Regions from separate parts of the Paenibacillus sp. EB106-04-04-XG159 genome, predicted to be linked through region 2. Evidence: a T-box and tRNA genes for the amino acid it is inferred to sense, from the RefSeq annotation. Region 2 holds a T-box; the other holds one or more tRNA genes.

Region 1 (11,187 bases), on a different contig from region 2:
CGCTCGGGCGTCAATGGTATAGTCGTATTCCATATTTGTTGAACCATGTGCTGAATGTGTCGATGCAGCCATACGCTCGCCTTGAATTGCTCCTCCGTCAGATCACCATCGAAGCCTTCATGCTCGATCGATACCGCATATAGATTGGGATTAACCGACCTGCTCCTAACATACACCGATAATGCGTGTGGGATCTTGTCCGACGTGATCCCTTGTGCCCAAGCAGCCCGCTCGATCGCGACGTACTGATGAATATCTCCGCGCTTCGATATTCCATAGTGCGCTGAAGACACCTTATTGTCCGATGTCGTAAACCATGAATCCATGCTGGACATCGAGCCTGCGGAAATGTGATCGACGATAACCTGGGGGACTTGTCCCTTACGATCACTTGAATTCGTATAAGCATTTCCTTTCCATAAAATGTTCAAAGTGCAGACACCTCTCTCCTATAGCTTCATTCTTATTTCGGATGAAACTGAATCGACGTATCAGCAGAACGGACTCAAGTCCGGGGTGTATGCTGCGCATACAAACCCCAGACCAATCGGATTGCTCGTATTGAAGCAACAGAGAATATTCTTCTGAAGCTCAATCGCCTCCTATTTTTGTACGAGTCAAGATGCATGGCACTCCTTTGCCAATCTCACCTGGCTGGGACATTCGTTCGGCATACCGCAATCCCCGTAAGCACGGTGTTGGGCACACAACACATCTGTCCGAGGTGACGAGCCGCATCGTATATTGCGCACGTCCGCCGGACAGATTCTTTTTCTTCTTAATCACTTTGCCTTTAGCCATTAGCCACACCCACTTTACACGTTCAACACGGGAAACTCGTTTCTCCTCGTTCACTATATGCAGACTAGAGCATCGTTGCTTGTGCATATACCCACTAAAAGGTAAAATGATAGTAATTTTCAATGAAACGGAGGATTACACGATGACCTTGCAGCTTCAAATGCTCGGAACAGGGAGCGCGTTCGCGAAGGCTTACTGGAACAATAATGGGATATTATCAAAGGGAGAGGTCTCCTATCTCATCGATTGCGGCATTACGGCACCAATGGCTATTCACCATTTAGGTCGATCCTTCAATGACTTTGAAGGCGTAATCGTCACACATATGCACGCTGATCACGTCGGGGGGCTTGAAGAATATGCCTTTCAGATGAGATTCAAATACGGACGCAAACCCAAGCTCATCATCGCAGCCCCGTTGATACAACTCTTATGGGAGCAAACATTAAAGGGTGGTCTGACACAAGACGGAATTGATAAGCTGGAAGATGTATTTGAGGTATGTGCGGTGGAGCCTGAGACGAGCTATCTATTGATGGAAGGGGTACAAATACGATTTATTGAGACTCCTCATATAGAAGGAAGACGTAGCTACTCGCTCCTATTCGATGAAGCCTTCTTCTATAGTGCCGATATGCGCTTCAAGCCGGATCTGCTCATAGCTCTTGTCGAGCAGGGTGTTCAACGCATCTGGCATGATTGCCAATTCATCGAGCCTGGCGAAGTGCATGCGACGTTATCGCAGCTGTTATCGCTGCCGCTTGCTGTACAGGAAAGAATCTCGCTTATGCACTATGGCGACGAGCGGTCGATGTATGAAGGCCTGACAGGCCCGATGCCGTTTATTAATCAGCATGAGATATATACGGTACTGAAATAGTGACGATTGGATGAACCTCCGTATGTTTATAGGCTGTATCAGCCACAATAGATACAGGAGGCGATAACATATGGAACAACCGTTCAACCCGCAAGTAGGTTCTAACCAGCAAGCTCAGGGCGCACCGCAACAGTTGTATTCTAATCCGTTAGCGCAGCAGTCCGGTGTGCAGCAAGAAGAAGTTGTAGCAGTAAGAAAAAATGGTGACGGAGATATTGTGGAGCTGAAGTTGACTTCAGGGCGAGTCGTTGATTATAAGACCGCTCAGACAATGGTAAAGAACAATGAAATTCAACATCTGAACGTATTCCGAGGCCGTGATCATGAAGAGCATCTCCGCTCTGATGCGGATGGACGCAAGGATAACAATCTAGACAATCTGCCACTCTTTTAGGCATTTCTCACCTTAACCCAAGAGCAATCTTGGGTTATTTTGATGTGCGCAAGCTCTGTACTAGAGTCATTACACAAGCACAAAGTCCCATTCCGAATCGAATGAGACTTTGTGTTTACTTTATCACTTAACTATACTGCTACAGCTTCTTTTCCATTCGCACATGCAAAATACCCGCATCGTAAAACGGCTCCTCAGATACCGTCACATAGCCGAGCGATTGGTAAAAGCCTTCCGCATGGCACTGTCCATCCAGCATACTTTTCTCCATACCGTGAGAACGAGCGATCTGCTCTAGACCGATCATTAGCGATCTGCCAATTCCTTTGCCGCGGAATGGTTGACGTACCGCAACACGCTGCATCTTCGCTGTGCTCTCGTCCAACATCTTAATTCTGCCTGTCGCCGCGTACTCTCCATCTTCCATTAACAGAACGTGAATAGCAGGAGCATCGAGTGTATCATATTCGTCACACTCCTCTTCCATCGGGACATTCTGTTCTTTCACGAACACCTCGGTACGAATCGCTATACACTGCTGCAATTGTTCTTCCGTCTTCACTTCAATGAGTTCTGCTGCCATACGTGTTCGGCACCTCCCAGTATTAAACGAACTTATATTATACAAAAATTTGAATATCATGTATAGTTAGATTATCCAACATTGTCCAGATACCACGACAAGATTACAACCTGAAGCGCTAATAACATTTCCTCAGGAGGAATCACTTCCATGGACCCGATCACAGCAACTATTATAGCTGTCGTCATTATGGTTATCGGCATGGTCGCCCTGCTGCTAGTTGTGACGAGAAAAGCATATCATCACAAGTGGGATACGGATGATAATACCGGATATCCACCGCCAGCGGAGTCTGAACAGCAAGAGAACACTCGTACATAAGTGTTTTCGCATCGCTGCACCTAACAACACAACCCCGCTGCTTCATCACTGAAGCGCGGGGTTGTTTTAGTGCTGCTTATTTTCGATATATACTGTCTGGTATTGTGTTGCTCTCGTATACATTTTGGATAACTCTTGGATTCCTATTATAGTCTGTAACCTGGCTTGTTCTTATCTGCGCTCCCCCTGATGGAGCACACCCCAATATTAAAACTGCAACCATAACTAGCATTAACAACACGCACAAGCCGCATCGAGTTCGAGACAAACTAGAACCTCCGCTCATTTTCAAGGATATTGTTCTATTGTCTCCGCAAGCTGGTTCAATTAAACGTTCCGATATACATGAAGTTATGATTCTGTCCTATCCATTATTGAGGCTTATGATCCTCGCTAACGGTACGCAGCCATACAAACTCTTCATCATATTTGATACTGTCACTAGTAATAAACTGAAACAACTTCCAACAAATAACGGCTACCATAGAGAATAAGCCTAGCAGCCATACGAACAATATAGCCCCTCCCGCCATCTCTCTGCCCCTTTCACATGTCGAGTCATCCAACAGGCATATCCGCCTGCTATTCACCTATTTCAACATATGAAAAATGATCTTGGTTTAGAAGCGATAGAAGCTAGCTGCAACAGTGATTAGATAACTTAGAATAAACAAATAAAAAAGGAACTTCCCTTTCGTAGAATAATCTACTTAGGAACAGTTCCTTCTCCTAATGATCTGTAGTGGGCTCGAACCACTGACCCCTACCCTGTCAAGATAGTGCTCTCCCAGCTGAGCTAACAGATCACATGATTAGTGATATCTAAGAATATATCATAGGCATAATCATGTGTCAATGCACATATGAGCAGCTACAGCGTTAACGGCAGCTGCCAGTCAATCGGCTGCGCTCCCCATTTCTCCAGCTCTGCATTGATCTTAGAAAACGGCTTACTGCCAAAGAAGCCGCGATGCGCTGATAACGGGCTTGGATGCGGTGCTTGCACGATGGCATGACGCTTCTTATCGATCATCTTAGCCTTTGCTTGCGCATGGCTCCCCCACAGCACAAACACAATAGGCTGCTCACGTTCATTGAGCAGCTCAATAACTCGGTCCGTAAAATGCTCCCATCCTAATCCCTTATGTGAATTCGCCTGTCCCTCACGAACTGTCAGTACTGTGTTGAGCATCATCACACCTTGATTCGCCCATGAAGCTAGATAGCCGTGATTCGGCATCTTCGTACCGACATCCTCCGCACTCTCCTTCAGCATGTTCAACAATGAAGGCGGAATACGCAGCCCGGGAAGTACAGAGAAGCTGAGACCGTGCGCTTGATTCGGGCCATGATAGGGATCTTGTCCAACGATGACAACTTTCGTATTGGCGTACGAAGTTAATTGGAACGCTGTAAATATATGATCGAACGGAGGATAGACGGTATGCTGTTCATATTCCCGCTTGAGCTCTCCCCACATTTGCACGAAATAAGGCTTTTGCACCTCATCTTGCAATTTATCAGACCAATCATTTTCCACATTCCAACTCATCACAGCACACTCCTCTACTATGTTGAAGCTAGCGCAATTCCGCCAGCCAGTTCGTATTCTGATACATCCAGGAATAAAAAAACCCTTCCGCAGTGTGCGAAAGGAGTTTCGTTACATTTCATATCTTATGTATCGTTTCACAGAGTTGTAATCAATAAATGGTGCCGAGGACCGGGATCGAACCGGTACGGTAGTCACCTACCGCAGGATTTTAAGTCCTGTGCGTCTGCCAATTCCGCCACCCCGGCACAATAATCTCTGAAACTATGAAAAAGCATGAAATGGTGGGCCCTGAGGGACTCGAACCCCCGACCAATCGGTTATGAGCCGACCGCTCTAACCAACTGAGCTAAGGGCCCTCGCTATAGGGTCGTATAATAATTGGTTGCGGGGGCAGGATTTGAACCTACGACCTTCGGGTTATGAGCCCGACGAGCTACCGAACTGCTCCACCCCGCGTCATTCTCGCTCGACCTCGTTCATCGGCGACAAGTAATACTATACAACATCCGCACATGATCAGTCAAGAACTTTGCGAAAATAATTTCAAAACAACTTACTCACCTCCAAACAAACTATCTTACCCCGTTATCTCGCTCAATATGTTTACTCTCAGATCAGCAACAGGGTAAGACAGCAGTGTCGTACGGGTTGCACACTCATGGCACCATTATTGCATTCGTCAATCATGACGTCCACATCACTATCAAACATGAAAGATGCTGTACCTAATATGGATAATTAGTCACGCAAAAAACGAACTCCGTACTTCCCCTTCTTCGAACGAAATACTTCGATGTCTTGAGGCGTACCAAAGCCATACAGCCATGCATCATGCTCTAGCCGCTGCTGCAGTACTCTTGCCTGAAACTTGGAGTCATAAAGCTTTCCCCAATAAATCCAATACATCACTCATCCACCTGCTTTATCAATAGATTCATCTTTGTAATCTGTAATTTGCCCAGATCTGCAAATATCAATCGCATAGTTTAGCAAATGGCGGGACTGTCCCTGAAGAGTTATGCTAAGGAATAGACTTGTGGAATTGTGCGCTTGTATGGGAGCAATAGATGCGCTTTGACGGACAAAAGGGGCTGCCCCCAGTCATCTGCATGACTTCAGGACAACCCCTTCAGCTGAATCAGCCTACAGGTTTATTATAAACTCCGTCTTGTACCCCATTCTGATTGGCCTTAATCTGTTTCAAAGCCTCGTTACCCTGCTTCTCCCACTCAGCCAATGCATCCTTCACTGATTTCGTTCCGTTGATGACTTCCTGGAACTGCTGACGGCCGATATCTTGAACCTGCCAGTAGTTTCCGTACATCATTTCATCTTGCTTCGCATTAGCTGTCGATAGAGGTTTTACATTATAAAATGCTTGAATGTTGTAATCTGTTCCTTCTCTTGGCTTAATGAACGATTTACGTGACACCATCTCATAGCTGCTGCGGGAACGGACCTTAGCCCACTCCGGACTATGAATATACTTGATGAAATCCCATGCATCATCAGCATTCGGTGCGCTGTTGTTGATCGCGAAAATGTTGTTCAACTGAACACTTGCAGATACTCCAGGATTCTCAGCATGAGTTGGTACCGTCACAACATCATATTCGAATGGAGTAAAGTTCTTGATCTTGCTGGCATTGCGCATCGCATTATATACTTCGTTGTTCAAGTAGCTGAAATCTGTAAGCACCATTGCAACTTTGCCAGAGAGGAACATGTCGTAATCGAACATACCTGGTTCTTTATTACCCATATCCATCATCATACCATTATTTTGAGTCGGCACGATCTGATCCGTTCCCAGCTTCGCGACAGTGGTCCATACCTTCTCCCATTGCGGAGTATTGACGGTCATCTTCTCTGCATTATCATCAAACATGCGAAGATTCAATGGTTTAACATAGTTATTAATGATCGACCAGAACAGGTCTCCGCCTTGGTAGCGTTCAAAGGCAAAGCCGTACTTGCGATCCGCTCCTTCACCTTTAGAAACGTTGCGAGCAAGCGTAAAGATCTCATCCCAGCTCATACCATCTGTAGGAACCGGAACTCCCGCATCCTGGAACAGCTTCTTATTATATAGCAGTGCGCTTGAATAGAAGGTAGGTGTCAGACCGTACAGGTTGTTGTCACCCATCGCTTTCAACCCTTCGAATACAGCCGGTACGAAATCGCTTGTATCTATCTTCTCAGCTTGCAACTTTGTATCCAATTGCATCAGCAGCCCTTCACGAGCCAACTGTTGGAAATGTCCTGTATCCGTCACGATGATATCGACTGGGTTATCGCCAGTCATCAGCTTCTTCACCGCTTCCATACGATCGGGTTCCTTCATTCCGCCTTCTTGATTCATGTTGTCGAACTGCATCTGGCTGTAGTCAATCGCAGGTACGATATCAATTCGAACATTCTGATGCGTCATCTCATAGATATCTGTAAACTGCTGGCGGAAGTAAGAATCATCATAGCCTCCGTACATAATTCCAATTCGGAGAACGCGCTCTTCATTCTCCTTACTCTCTTTATTATTGCTGCAAGCAACGAGCATAGGAAAGATTAACGTTAAGACCAACGTAACACTAAGAAGCTTGCGGACCCACATTTGTTTCTTCATCTGGTTACCCCTCCAACTTATTTGGTGTTCGAATAATGATTTGTTCCCCATTGAATTCCATCGAGGCTTTGTCTTTAATGTCTAACGCTTCAAGGAACTCTCTAGGAACTTGCAAGCGGCCTGCGCGATCTACAACAACATAAGCCTCATGAACTTCCTGCAAACCTTTCTGCGGATTCGAGAAACCTTCGTTCCCCTCAGCATTCAAGTTAGGATTGCGCTTAATGAACTCTGTGCTCGTTAAGCCGTCTCGAATCGCTACGACCCGATCCACCTTGCTGGCAAGCGAGATATCATGGGTTACAATGACGATTGTTACTCCCAATTCGCGATTCATCGTTCTGAATATTTCCATGATGCGATCAGAAGTTTGCGTATCTACAGATCCTGTAGGTTCGTCAGCCAGCAGAATACGCGGGCGATTAGCGAGCGAGATCGCCAATGCTACACGCTGCTGTTCACCGCCAGACAGCTCAGTAAGCTTGTTATTGAGGCGGTGGCTTAGTCCAACCCACTCCAGCAATTGCTTTGCATATGCGCGATCCACCTTGCCGGACAGCATCATCGGGACTTCAACATTTTCAAGTGCAGACAGATACGGGAGAAGGTTGCGCGCGTTGTTCTGCCAGATGAAGCCTACTGTATCACGCTTGTATTTCACCAGCTGCTCATCCGTAATCTTCAACAGATCCCAATCTCCGACCTTCACAGTCCCGGCGGAAGGTCGATCCAATCCGCCAAGAATGTTCATAAATGTGGATTTCCCGCTGCCGCTGTTGCCAATAATGGCGATCATTTCGCCTTGATTGACGGTTAGATTCAAGCCCTGGAGCGCGACTACCTCGAGATCATTCGATTTGAATATTTTGACTAGTCCTTCACAATAGATCATGGCTTAACGCTCCTCTCCCATCTTCACAGCCTGATGCACACGCAGACGACGGATATGAATGAAGAGCATAGAAGCTCCCAACAGCATCATCACGCCGACTACAATATAGAGCTGCATCGTATCTTTCGCTTCGAAGACGATACGGAACGGCGGTACTTGCATCTTTGCATTTTCTGTAGCTTGCAGGAACGGCAGGAATAGACGGCTTGTGAATTTGCCGATGATGATGCCTAGACCAATCGATAAGCCTGCTGTAAATACTTGCTCCAGCAGAAGCATGCCTGTCAGCTGCTTGCGAGACAGCCCCATCGCGCGCAGTATACCGAATTGAACACCACGACGAGATAGATTGAAGAACCAATACAGCAAGTAGCCGATTAACGAAATAATAATCGAGATCAAGAAGCCCATGCTCAATATTCCGAATACACCGCCTCTTGTCGGATGCTTGCTCTGTGCCGCGAGTTCAGTTCGAACATCCTTAACCGACGCGATCTCGATTCCTGCTTTCTGCAGCTGCTCAATAGCTGGGGCAAGCTTCGCTCCATCCTCCATCTTAATCCATACTTCATATGGTGTGATCGGAACCTGATCATAGATATAATCTATATTCGTAATGAAGAACGGCGTTTGCTCTGGATACTGGCTAGGCCAATACGGCAGAATCGCCACGACCACGAAATCAAGCATTTGATCTTGAATCGAGATGCTGATTACATCATTTTGTTTCAGTTGATATTTCTCTGCAACATTGGACGGAATGATTACCGCTTGTTCCGTGTATTTACCCAATACATTCAGATATTCAAACGGATGCACAGGGAACAAGTCATTGCGGAACCATGCAACCTTGGCAAAGCCATCATTCTCAATGGCCATCAGCTTGCCCTGCCCAATTGAACGGCCGGATACAATGACATTAACCTTAGTCTGCAGCACACGTGTAGCTGCTTCCACACCTGGAAGCTCCTTGAATACCTCAAACGGAGGTTCATTGTAAACGATGTTCTTAATCTGCGGCGGTTTGCCGCCGCCACCTCCTCCGCCACCGCCTCCTGTAGGAGGTTTCTGGTTCGGATCCGCTTCAGCAGTCGATTCCCATACGGTCTGAATAATAACATCCGTACCATATTCATAAAGGGTACGCTCTGTTGAATTCAGATCGATTGTTCTTGCCGCTGAAGAATTATACACACCGAGACCTAGCGTAAGTATCAGTAGAATCATCAGCGGATAATAGGACTTCGCAGATCGGGACAGTTGGACCAGAGTAAGATACAACGGAGTTGGCAAATACTTGCCGCCTATCCATTGGAACAGCCTGAGCAGCCACGGGAAGATGCGCAGGAAGAACAACCCTGCCGCGAATATCGCCAGCGCTGGCACGAAGAACAAGAACGGCTGCACTTGCAGCTGGTCTGAACTCATTCCTGTCTGGAAGGACAGCATCTGCTGTTGATTGGATAAATAATATCCGTATCCAGCGATCCCAAGCAGCACAATATCCAGATACCACCGCTGCCAAGTTGGCTTCTTATCTTTGCGAGCCATCTTCTGTCTAAGACCAACGATGGACGATCGCGCAAACATGACTGCAGGTATGACACTAGACATCAGTGCAATCAATACAGCAGCAACTCCAAACAATATCGCATCCGTCGAGAAGCCGACTGGAATCGACTGGCGATTAACGAACTCCAGAAATCCATCCGCTGATCCAATCGATTTGGCCATAAACCAACCTATTAAAGGTGCCAGCAATAAGGCAATTCCGCCCAATATGAGACCTTCGATCAGATACATTAAACTGATCTGCTTGGTGCTCGCTCCGCGGCTGCGCAGCACTGAGATATCGCTCTGCTGCTTCTCCAGCGCTTGATTCGCATTCATGGCAATGAAGTAGAACACCATAGCTATCATAGGCGCCGCAAGTGTGAACAGCATCATCTGAAGCTGCACACTCTGAGTTCGGAACTCTTCAAGCAGATTCTTGAATGACAGTTCAACGTTAGTACCCTTCAGCTTCTGGTATAGATCAATTTCTAAACGATCCAGCGTGCTGTTAAGCGATGCCAGCTGACTCGTCTTGATCTCACGCAGGTCGAATGCATAGTACCAGCTGGATGAAAGCAATGGAACCTGATTATCCTTCAGCACGGTTTGATTAAGAGTGTTCTCCGTGACATACATCGTGTTCATCATCGTTTCAAATCCTTGGTACCAATAAGGATCCGTGTCCTGAACCGCTTCGAACGTTCCGACAATCTTTACGCGCAATGTCGCGTTGGAACCTCCATAAGTCGGATAATCGAGTTCATCTCCAACGTGAAGATCATTGCGATACATTGCTTCTTCCAACATAACGACTTCAATAACACCATCTGTAGCACCGTCTTTGAAAGCTCGACCATTCGTCCATTCGATCTTGTCTTCCAAGCCGGACATACTGGCGATAGACATCGTGCGCACACGGCTCGCATCAACCTTGGATGGATCTACAGGGATGACTTCGGTCGCGCGAAGTAACCGGGTGTTCGCAAATACTGACGCAGGGAACCCTATATTCTCCTTGACGTCTTCGCGTATGTATGTATTGACATCCTCTAACCCTTTAAGATCTGTTTTGTTGCCGCCAGTTGCTTGATACTTCATCAAGAGAGAGCCCGCTGGAAGACCCTCGCTGTTCTCCTGCAGCGACTTCGCTACAACGCGCTTAAGCGCGCCATCAGCATACATCGGAATGCTCACCGTAAAGGATACAGCGACGATTAGTCCGATTAGCGTGCTTAAGGTGAGCCAGCGGGTATTCCACATCTTTCGGAATAGGAATCGAATCAGTGGGATGCCCATTATCTACCCACTACTTTCTGTCCAGGTTCAAGTCCCTTTAGAATTTCGACATGTGTTGAAGTCTGTTGTCCTACTTCAACATCGACTTCCCGTTTGCCATTCTCGTCAACAACCTGAACATAAGTGCGGGAACCAATCGTTCTAAGTGCTGACAACGGTATCAGAGTGACGTCTTTTCTGCGCTGCACAATGATCTTGCCGCTGAGCGGAGTGCCGCGCTGCAAGCCTGACGGAATTTTCTCTACTTCTATTACTACATAATTCTCTAATCGTTCCTGCTGAACATTT
Region 2 (11,187 bases):
AACGGTTCCGTATAATGATCTGGAAGCGACGAAACTCGCGTTCGAGCAATATGGCGAAGATATCGCATGTGTAATCGTTGAGCCGATTGCGGGCAACATGGGCGTCGTGCCTCCTCTGCCTGGCTTCCTTGAAGGATTGCGCAGTTTGACGGAGCAGTATGGCAGCCTGCTCATATTTGATGAAGTGATGACAGGCTTCCGTGTGCATATTAACTGTGCGCAAGGCCGCTTTGGCGTTACGCCTGATCTTACCTGCTTCGGCAAAGTAATCGGCGGCGGACTGCCAGTCGGCGCGTACGGCGGTAAACGCGAGTATATGGAGCAGATCGCGCCAAGCGGTCCAATCTATCAGGCAGGTACGCTCAGCGGCAATCCGCTCGCGATGGTTGCGGGCTATACGACGCTGTCCTTGCTGACACCTGAAGTGTACGACAATCTGGAAGCGAAGTCCGCAAGACTGCAAGCTGGACTAGAGAGCAATGCCAAAGAGCTGGGTATCCCAAGCGTAGTGAACCGAGTTGGCTCCATGGTATGCCCATTCTTCACAGGTGAGGCTGTAATTAACTTCGAGACAGCGAAGAAGTCGAATCTGGATCATTTCCGCAGCTATTTTAAAGCTATGCTGGATTATGGAGTGAGCGTTGCTCCATCTCAGTTCGAGGGCATGTTTGTTTCCAACGCCCATACGGATGCTGACATTGATATGACGATAGAAGCGCATTATAATGCATTGAAGCAGCTATAATTGCGATTGCGAGGGGACGGACTGCTTAAAGTCCGTCCTTTATGTTTTCATAGGGAAAGGAATGTATTCCATATATGAGTACACGAAATTGGGCTCGAAGAGGCGAATGGCTGGAGCTTACACCTGGGCGTGCGATACTGCAGGATCAAGAACATGTCGAACAGTGGTTAAAGGAGACGATACATGTTCCGCAGCATCTGCTTCGCAGCTGGAAAGCGAATGAAGGCATCAAGATCGCGGGCGATCGACTTCGCTTGCATGTATTTGAGCCGGAATCAGTTGGGATCGAAGCCGCGGATCAGCCTGCCGACATCCTGTATGAGGATGATGCTTGTCTCGTTGCTTATAAACCGGCGGGCATGCCGGTGCACGCTGCTTCGAGTGAGCAGGAAGCAGCGCGGGCGGCGCTTGCGAATGCTGTCGCCTGTCATTATGTGTGGACAGGTCAAGAAGTTCGCATTCGGCATATTCATCGGCTGGATGCGGATACGACAGGACCTGTCCTGTACGCCAAAAATGCGCTCGCGCATGCGATTCTGGATGAAGCGATGCGCGAGAAACGGATTCGACGTACCTATGCGGCGCTTGTCCATGGGCGGATGACGCAGATAAACGGCGTAGTCGATGCGCCGATCGGCAAGGATCGTCATCACAGCGGACGAAGACGTGTATCGCCTAACGGTGACCGAGCGGTGACACATTATGAAGTGCTGCGAGCAGGGGATCAATACTCTTTGGTTCAGCTCGAGCTTGAAACCGGCAGGACCCATCAAATTCGCGTACATATGAGTCACATCGGTCATCCGCTTGTCGGAGATGAACTGTATGGCGGAGTAACGAAGCTGCTGCAGCGTCAGGCGCTGCATGGGGTTGAACTATGCTTCCCGCATCCGTTTAGTGGACAAGTGATCCAAGTACAAGCACCGATGCCATCGGATATGGCGCATTGTTGTGAAAAAATATAGTCATGCTCCCTCCAAAACGTCCATATGATGAAGTAATGAACATAGTCTGACTTTGCGATAGGTTGGCCATGAAGCGGGCAATCGCTGTGTCATTACTTTGAGCAATGCATGGATAGCAGGTTGGAACTGCGGGAGGAGGAGCAGTCGGTGTATGATGAATCTTATGGTTTAAGATTTGATATTTATGAACGCGTGCATTTATCTGACGAGCATGTCGGCATTGATCAGCTGGAGGAGGTAGAATTAACTCCTCACATTCAAGTGCTGCCAGCCGGCGAGCAGGTTACCGTCAGAGGCAGCTTGCTGCTCGCTGGAGCGTATATTGGAACATCGGAAGACCGTCGAAGCCAGACACTCGAACATTGGATTCCTGTTGAGATCACACTGCCGTTGAATCGTGTTCGCAGCTTGGATGAGATACGGGTGGATATTGAAAATTTTGATGTGGATCTATTATCTACTCGTTCACTTAACATTACGGGAGTGCTGTCTCTTAGAGGTATTCATATGGAACAGCCGGAGCAGCCTGCATGGGAGTCGGAGCAATTCACCGTCATTCATGAAGCGCCTGAATCAAGTGAAGCAAGAGAACCGAATGTATCGTCGACGGAGCCCTCTTGGCTGCGTGATTATGGTCAACCTAGCTTTGGCGCGGCTGAGGAAACGTCAGAAGCTGCCGACGCTCAAGCTGAAGCAGGTGCGGAAGCGACATTTCGTGAAGAAGGCGAGCAGGTTGAGAGCGATGAGGTCGCTGGCCATGCGCCAATATTCATGCAAGCGCAGCAAGCTGGATATACAACTGGTGCAGACGGCTTGGCAGTATCGTTTAACGCTCAGACTGATGTAGAACGTGTTGTTCACGCAGCTTCCGCAGACGATGAGCCGCAAGAGGAAGCTGTTCATGATGATCATGATGATCATGCTGGAAGCTGGCTGTCAAGCTTCGACGCTTCGCATCAGCTGCAGCAATCGTTAACGCAAGTGGAGCGTCAAGCTCCAGCGTTCAACCAACAGGAAGTGCCGCAGCCACCAGCCTCCACTTCATGGAAGTGGGCGAATTCACCTTGGGATACTGCCGCCTCCACAAACGCCTCAGAATCAGAGCCTGCTCGTCAGCAGGCGGGGACTAAGATCGAGGAGGTGGAAGCTTCTCGCGATGAAGCTGATGTAGAATCATCGATCGAAGCTGTCGTCAACGCAGCTGAGGATGATCAGGAACGTGAGCGCGTACAGTCGGAACCAGTGTCTGCCGCAGTGGAGACTGTGCCTGAGAAGGGTGCAATGAAGATTGCGATTGGCAGCTCGAAGTCGGAACCTGTAAGTGAGAAGGGGAAGCTGGGCTTCGGCTCGCTGCTGCGCTCCACATCGCAGGCGGAAGCAGTGCAGCAGCCGGTTAAGGAAGAGAAGCCTGAGACGGTTCCCGAGCGTGATACCGCAAGTGATGACGTCAATTGGCAATCCATATTCCTAAACCGTGTGAATGAGGATCGACACTTCAGCAAGGTTCGGATGTGTATCGTTCAGCGCGATGATACGTTGGATCAGATCGCGACTCGCTATCAGATGAATCCTCGGGAAATTGCGATGCATAATCGTTTATCGGAGTCATCTATCTCAGAGGGTCAAGTATTGTATATTCCGATAACCGCAGTGTAATTAAAGAAGAGGCTGTCTCTGCGGAGACAGTCTCTTTGTACTAACTGTATTCTGTACAGTTAAATCGACCTCAGAAGATCCGCTGATGATCTAAATGTATTTCCTACAGTTAATTCAGATACGAGAGCGATACTAGCCAAGATATGCTCGAAATAGCTGTGCATAATACAGTTGTTTCTCGTAAATTAGAGTCTTTGAACCCAATTAACGGTATGAAATGCAGTTAGCAGTGTATTTGAAATTATTGTACGGCTGGAGATCTAATGGACGTAAGTGTCGAGGGTTAAGACTAAGCTTGTCGATATGGAAATCTTGCAGCATGAGTTATGAAACAGTCGCAAATGGGTAATGATTATGTTTAACGGACATAAACCGTCTATTGACTACGCTGATATGAGAATGTAAAATGAAGTGTAATTATTTCACCAATTGATAAAGACCGTGAACGGGACCAGTAAGCGAAGGAATCCTTACAGAGAGCAGAGCGATGCGGTGTAACGCCTGCAGGACAATCGTCGTTGAAGTCACCCGGGAGTCGCCTTATTGAATTGCTGCCTTCACATGATATGGCGTGGAGTTCATCAACTAGATGAGGACGGTAGCAGCCGTTATTTGCTTGGAAGTGCTGCAGTTCAAGCAGGCAGGAGCAACTTGCCAGGGAAGCCGTTAATGGCGACTCGCTGAAGCTGCGGAATGAAGGTGGTACCACGGAAGCTAGCCTTTCGTCCTTTGTGACGAAAGGTTTTTTTGCGTCTAATCAAGCCCCACCGATTGCTGATGGATGAGATTATTTTAATTTGGAGGGATATAGATGGCTGAAACGAACGAACAGCAACTGTCGATGCCGACGACTTACGATCCGAAGTCAGCGGAACAGAAATGGTACAAATATTGGATGGAAGGCGGCTACTTCCAAGCAGGACGCAACAAAGACGCGGAGCCGTTCACGATCGTGATTCCTCCACCGAACGTTACTGGTATGCTTCATATCGGTCATGCGCTCGACTTTACGCTGCAGGATATTATTATCCGTTCGAAGCGTATGCAGGGCTATGACGCTCTATGGCTTCCAGGCTCTGACCATGCGGGTATCGCGACACAGACAAGAGTGGAAGCGAAGCTGCGCGAAGAGGGAATCACTCGCTACGACCTCGGTCGTGAGAAGTTCCTGGAGAAGGTATGGGAGTGGAAGGATACTTACGCAGCGAACATTCGCAGCCAATGGGAGCAGTTGGGACTGTCGCTGGACTTCTCCCGCGAGCGTTTCACATTGGATCAAGGCTTGTCCGACGCGGTTAAGGAAGTATTCGTAAAGCTGTATGAGAAGGGGCTTATTTACCGCGGCAAATACATTATCAACTGGGATCCGGCCGCTCGCACGGCGCTGTCTGATATCGAGGTTGAGTACAAAGAATTGCAAGGCGCCCTGTATCATCTGCAATATCCATTGACAGACGGCAGCGGCACTATCACAGTCGCTACGACACGTCCAGAGACGATGCTTGGCGATACAGCGGTTGCGGTTCATCCGAAGGATGAGCGCTACAGCCATCTGATCGGCAAGACGTTGATGCTGCCGATCATGAATCGCGAGATTCCGATCGTTGCGGACGATTATGTAGATAAAGAATTCGGAAGCGGCGCTGTTAAGATTACGCCTGCTCATGATCCGAACGACTTTGAATTGGGTCTCCGTCACAATCTTCCGCAGATCAACGTTATGGATGAAACGGCGAAGATGAATGAGCTGGCAGGACCGTACGAAGGTATGGATCGCTTCGAATGCCGCAAGCAGATCGTTAAGGATCTTCAGGAGCAAGGCGTTCTCATTCGGATCGAGGAGCATGTGCATCAGGTTGGTCACAGCGAGCGCACAGGCGTAGTTGTTGAGCCGTATCTGTCGACACAATGGTTCGTGAAGATGAAGCCGCTCGCTGAACGCGCGATCGCTGCACAGAAGGCGGGCAAGGGCGTTAACTTCGTCCCTGACCGTTTCGAGAAAGTATTTTACAATTGGATTGAAAATGTTCGCGACTGGGTTATCTCCCGTCAGTTGTGGTGGGGACACCGCATTCCAGCATGGCACTGCCAAGATTGCGGACATATCAATGTTGCACATAACGAAGTTCACAGCTGCTCTTCCTGTAACAGCACGAATCTGGAACAGGATTCAGACGTTCTGGATACCTGGTTCAGCTCCGCATTGTGGCCGTTCTCCACGCTGGGCTGGCCGGATCTGAACAGCGAAGATCTGAAGCGCTACTATCCAACCAATGTGCTTGTAACGGGCTATGACATTATCTACTTCTGGGTTGCTCGCATGGTCTTCACTGCGCTTGAATTTACAGATGAAGCGCCGTTCAAGGATGTGCTTATGCACGGCTTGGTACGTGACCCCGAAGGACGCAAGATGTCGAAGTCGCTCGGCAACGGTGTAGATCCGATCGATGTGATTGATCAATACGGCGCGGATGCATTGCGCTATATGATCTCAACCAGCAGTACGCCGGGTCAGGATCTTCGCTTCCGCTACGAACGCGTTGAACAGGCGCGCAACTTTGCGAACAAGATCTGGAACGCGTCTCGCTTCGCGTTGATGAATCTGGAAGGCTTTGCGTATGATGACATAGACATCAGCGGTGATCTGGGAACAGCGGACCGCTGGATACTGCATCGCATGAATGAGACGGCTCGTGAGATCACTCGTCTTATGGATGCATATGAGTTTGGCGAAACAGGACGACTGTTGAACAACTTTATCTGGGATGATCTGTGCGATTGGTATATTGAGATTGCGAAGCTCAACTTGTACGGTCAAGACGACGTTAAGAAGAAGAATACGCAATCCGTCCTCGCTTATGTGCTCGATCGTACGATGCGCATGATCCATCCGTTCATGCCATTCATTTCCGAGGAAATATGGCAGCATCTTCCACGTGAAGGCGAGACGATTACGCTTGCTGCTTGGCCGACATACGACGAGAAGTTCGAAGCTCCTGAAGCGGTCCAAGAAATGAACCTGCTGATGGATATGGTTCGCGCGGTACGCAATATCCGCGCCGAAGTCAACGTTCCGATGAGCAAGAAGGTTGAGATGATCGTGAAGCCGACAGATGCCCGCGCACAGGAGATCGTGAAGCGCAATCTGATTGCGATTGAACGCTTCTGCGGCACATCCAAGCTTGATATCGATATGAATGCCGCTGCTCCGGATAAGGCGATGACATCGATCGTAACAGGCGCCGAGATGTATTTACCGCTTGCTGGGCTCATCGATATCGAGCAGGAGATTCAACGTCTTCAGAAAGAGTTTGAGACGCTGACCAAAGAAGTAGAGCGTGTAGAGAAGAAGCTTGCAAATGAAGGCTTCATGGCGAAGGCTCCTGCTAAAGTGGTAGAGGAAGAGCGCGCGAAGATGCAGGATTACAGCGACAAACGCGACAAAGTGCTTGTACGCATTCAAGAGTTGCAAGAAGTATAAATCGGAGTATGATCAAGTAAGAGACCGTTTCTTTCATTATGCAGTGTTTTTAGACGGCCGAATCTCCGCGCTGCGGGATTCGGTCGCCTCATGACTATGGGACAGAGGGATGAGTGAGATGTCAGAGACGATGGGATTGGGCAACAGCGCCCTATTTACACATGTAGACGAAGCAGTGGAATGGATAACCTCATTGATTCCATTTGGAATACGTCCAGGTCTTGAACGTATTGAACAGATGATGGAGCAGTTTGGACATCCGGAGCGCAGGCTCAAGTTTATTCACGTGGCAGGCACGAACGGTAAAGGTTCGACCTGCGCGATGCTGACTAGTGTGCTCATGGAGGCGGGTTTTGACGTAGGTACTTTCACATCGCCATACATTGAAAAGTATCAAAACCGTTTGAAATATAACAACGAAGATATTCCAGACGATATTCTCGTTGATCTTGCGAATCGACTGCGTCCGATTGTCGAGCAGATCGCTGCTACTCCACTAGGCTCGCCTACTATGTTTGAAGTGTCTGTGGCATTGGCGATTCTCTATTACGCCACTGTTGCTTATCCTGATATCGTCGTATTGGAAACAGGATTAGGCGGTCGTCTCGACGTAACGAATATTGTGACGCCGATCGTATCCGTTATCACGAATATCGGCCATGATCATATGGATATTCTCGGAGATTCCATCGAAGCGATAGCTGCTGAGAAAGCAGGCATCATTAAGGACGGCGTCCCTGTCGTGACAGCTGTTGAACAGCCGGAAGCATTGGAGGTTATTCGTCGTACGGCGGATCAGCGCCGATCAGGGCTATATGTGATGGGTGAGCAGTTCCGTTATGAATCGGAGAATCGGATAGAAGACGCGCAGACGTTCTCGTTCCAAGGTCCGTTTCGTTCCTTGGAATCCGTGACGATTACGATGAATGGCGCCCATCAGCTGAAGAATGCGGCTGTTTCGATTATGACCTTGGAAGTGCTGCGCAACTATATGGCGTTCGTGGTCGATGATGAGGTGCTGCTTGAAGGTATGCGCAAGGCGGCTTGGCCAGGTCGGCTGGAGATGGTGAAGCGTGATCCGCGCATATTGCTGGACGGCGCTCACAATCCTGAAGGCATGGAAACACTGGCGCAAGCTCTCAAGGACACGTATCGATTTAAACGCTGTCACATCATGATGGGGATGCTCTCCACCAAGCATCATCTCGACGCGCTGCGTCATATACTACCTTTAGCGGATACGGTCATCTTCTCCGAGCCTGACTTTCGGAAGAAGCTTGATGCGGATAAGCTAGCCGCAATAGCGGAAGAAGTACTCGGGGATCAAGAAGATCGTCCCGAGATCGTGATAGAGCCGAATTGGCGTATTGCACTAGATAAGCTTCAATCTATGACGTCTGCGGAAGACTTGGGGGTCGTAACAGGCACCCTGTACATGATCGCAGATGTTCGTTCATATTTGTTGTACCAAAAGGATTCTGAAAAAGGCTGGTGAGTTCGTGTTGAACAAGATGGAACACATTCACTTTATAGGCATCGGAGGCTATGGCATGAGCGCGATCGCTCGTGTCATGCTAGAAATGGGATACACGGTCACTGGATCAGATGTAGCTCTTCAAGAGTTGACGAAAAAGCTCAGTGCCAAAGGAGCGACGATACATATCGGTCATCACGCTGATTATGTACAGGAAGCCGATGTTGTCGTCTATTCAACTGCGCTTCCGAAGGACAATGTGGAGCGAGTTGCGGCAGAAGCGCGCGGAATTCCAGTGCTTCATCGTTCGGAGATGCTGGCGCGTTTGTTGAACGCGAAGAAGGGCGTTGCGGTAGCCGGCGCGCACGGCAAGACTACGACCTCGTCCATGATTGCTTATGTGTTGGACCGCTGCAATGTGGATCCGACATTCATTATCGGCGGTGAGGTAACTAACCTGGGGACCAATGCGAAGGCAGGCACAAGTGATTATGTTGTAGCTGAAGCGGATGAGAGTGACGGATCATTCCTGGCGTATCATCCGTACATGGCTGTCGTGACGAATATCGAGGCTGACCATCTCGAGAATTACGGCGGAGACTTTAATAATCTGAAGCAGGCTTATGTTCAATTCTTAAGTCAAGTCGACTCGGAAGGAACAGCCGTGCTGTGCGGAGATGATCCCATCCTCCGCGAGATGCTGCCTGCTCTGACCAACTCCGTTATCACCTACGGGATCGATCAAGCAGCTGATTATACGGCGTGCGATATCGAGTCAATTGACCGTCACATGAAATTTACGATGAAGCACGGCGCGGAAGTGCTGGGCTCGGTCGAGTTGTCCATACCAGGCAAGCATAATGTGCTGAACGCGATGGCGACGTTGATCGTGGCGATGCACGCGGGTGTTGCTTTCGCTGATGCAGCGGAAGCGATCGCTGGCTTCACAGGAGCGAAGCGCCGTTATCAAGTGATCGGCGATGTTAACGATATACTCGTCATTGATGACTACGCGCATCATCCGACTGAGATCGAGGCGACACTCACAGCGGCGAAAGCGACTGGCAAGCGAATCGTGGCTGTGTTCCAGCCGCAGCGGTATTCTCGAACATACTTCTTGTTCGAGCAGTTCAGCCAAGCTTTTCGTGAGGCGGATAAGGTGTTCATCACGGATATCTATTCACCTGCCGGCGAGCAGCCGATTGAAGGCGTGCACGCTTCCAAGCTGGTTGAGCGAATTCGTGTGAACAGCAACGAGAATGTTCATTATGTGCCGACGAAGGAAGAAGTGCTTGCACAATTGAAGGACCAGGTGCGTTCTGGCGATCTGGTGTTGACGATGGGTGCGGGCGATATCTGGCGTGTGGCATATGATCTAGCAACACATCTTAAGGGCTGAGCATATCTCTAATTCATTATCTATAAAGTCCGGAGTTTCCTCCTATCGAGGTTGGCTCCGGACTTTATTTGCGTTATTCTATCAACAACCGCTTTACAGTTCAGCATGATATATGCTGGAGCTAAGTGAGAGGAGGAATTGCGGAGCTTAATAAGCTGCTTGCAGCGTGTATGGGGATGGTTTAAAGCGCCTGTCGATCGTTGGCGGGACTATCCTTTGCCAGTAGGTACGAGACTTCATAACGGAAGATATACCATTCATGAATAGAATATATGCGCATCATGCCGCACTCTAGTTCTATAGCATATGAATCTATCATATAGCTTATAGTAACCTAGTGGACAAGGATGGTGGGTCTAAGATGCAATCGAAGCCGACAAAGATGACATTTCGCTTCCAAGAGCGTGGTGGAAATGATCATAAGATAAATTCTGAATCCCAAATTGAAGAGCATATCCCTAAAAGTGACGTCTTATGGAGTGAGTGGAACACGCTTGATCCCAAACAGGTAGAAGAGTCCGAAGCGGAACGGGTGGAACGTTGGATTCGGGAGACGGAAATGAATGATTCAGCAGTAAATAGTCTCCATGAGGAAGAACCGCCGCAGGATATGCGTGATCTGGAGACCGATCATCAGCGGGGGCAATGGGCTTGGGAGAATGGTTCCGCTCATGAAGTACAAGATTATGAAGTTATAGGACCAGCACATACCCGAAAACGATCACCTTCGATCATAAAGGTTGCGGGTTCTGTGATGGGTGCGATTGCAACTGGCCTATTGTTCGGTTTCCTTGCCTTGTCCTTGCTTCGCGGTGAAGTAGATTTGCCTAGCGTCAATCAGACGGTTCCAGCGATTGTGCAGAAGCAAGAGAAGCCAAACGCACAAGCGGGAACGCAACCGCTGACCGAAGACGGCAGCTCGGTGACAGGCGGCTCTAACGCCGCGGGGACGATTAATCCTGACAATAAGGCTGCTTCGAAGGTTAATATTCCAGCTTCGACAGCTTATGTACTGCAATACGGCGTATTCTCGATGCCGGAAGGCGCGGAGAAGGCAATCGCTGAATTGCGGGAGCTTGGACTAGGAGCTGTGCTCTCCAACGCTGATGGCAATCAGCGCGTTTATACCGCGATTGCTCTGCAGCGAGATGATGCGATGCTCTTGGGCGAAGCACTGCAAGCGAAGCAAATCACGCTTTACGTGCGCTCGATGGATCGCCCTTCGATGACGGAGCTTGCCTTCGAAGGAGAACCGGAGACGCTGAACAGCTTCATCAAGCAGAGCGATGTCGTACGCGAGTGGCTCATTCAGAACTCCTCACGCATGCTGCGGCAGTCGAAGCAGGAAGCGTTCGAGGTGAAGCTGATGGACGAGCTGCGAACAGAGCATTTGCGCTGGACACAATGGGGACAGAAACTGCAGCAAAATATGACGAAAGATAAATCTGCTCAATGGCTTAAGCTCGT

What was found. The T-box of region 2 lies ahead of AC3WTP_RS07355 (valine--tRNA ligase). A T-box ahead of a tRNA ligase gene usually reads a tRNA of that ligase, here a tRNA-Val.
Region 1: it encodes a tRNA-Val, which carries the amino acid that the T-box ahead of AC3WTP_RS07355 (valine--tRNA ligase) is inferred to sense. The anticodon was not compared.

What each region holds. Positions count from the first base shown of each region.
Region 1 is NZ_JBYTDY010000002.1:314,103-325,289, reverse strand. It holds gene AC3WTP_RS03675 (N-acetylmuramoyl-L-alanine amidase) at 1-431, opposite strand, end outside; gene AC3WTP_RS03670 (hypothetical protein) at 592-801, opposite strand; gene AC3WTP_RS03665 (MBL fold metallo-hydrolase) at 944-1,681, shown strand; gene AC3WTP_RS03660 (DUF3892 domain-containing protein) at 1,848-2,075, shown strand; gene AC3WTP_RS03655 (GNAT family N-acetyltransferase) at 2,215-2,658, opposite strand; gene AC3WTP_RS03650 (hypothetical protein) at 2,809-2,979, shown strand; gene AC3WTP_RS03645 (hypothetical protein) at 3,351-3,512, opposite strand; tRNA gene AC3WTP_RS03640 (tRNA-Val) at 3,713-3,785, opposite strand; gene AC3WTP_RS03635 (uracil-DNA glycosylase) at 3,851-4,531, opposite strand; tRNA gene AC3WTP_RS03630 (tRNA-Leu) at 4,691-4,779, opposite strand; tRNA gene AC3WTP_RS03625 (tRNA-Ile) at 4,814-4,890, opposite strand; tRNA gene AC3WTP_RS03620 (tRNA-Met) at 4,914-4,990, opposite strand; gene AC3WTP_RS03615 (hypothetical protein) at 5,273-5,440, opposite strand; gene AC3WTP_RS03610 (ABC transporter substrate-binding protein) at 5,673-7,157, opposite strand; gene AC3WTP_RS03605 (ABC transporter ATP-binding protein) at 7,162-8,049, opposite strand; gene AC3WTP_RS03600 (ABC transporter permease) at 8,053-10,899, opposite strand; gene AC3WTP_RS03595 (efflux RND transporter periplasmic adaptor subunit) at 10,899-11,187, opposite strand, start outside.
Region 2 is NZ_JBYTDY010000004.1:310,639-321,825, forward strand. It holds gene hemL (glutamate-1-semialdehyde 2,1-aminomutase) at 1-745, shown strand, start outside; gene AC3WTP_RS07345 (RluA family pseudouridine synthase) at 820-1,710, shown strand; gene AC3WTP_RS07350 (LysM peptidoglycan-binding domain-containing protein) at 1,858-3,366, shown strand; T-box leader at 3,799-4,099, shown strand; gene AC3WTP_RS07355 (valine--tRNA ligase) at 4,178-6,847, shown strand; gene AC3WTP_RS07360 (bifunctional folylpolyglutamate synthase/dihydrofolate synthase) at 6,966-8,342, shown strand; gene murC (UDP-N-acetylmuramate--L-alanine ligase) at 8,347-9,720, shown strand; gene AC3WTP_RS07370 (SPOR domain-containing protein) at 10,082-11,187, shown strand, end outside.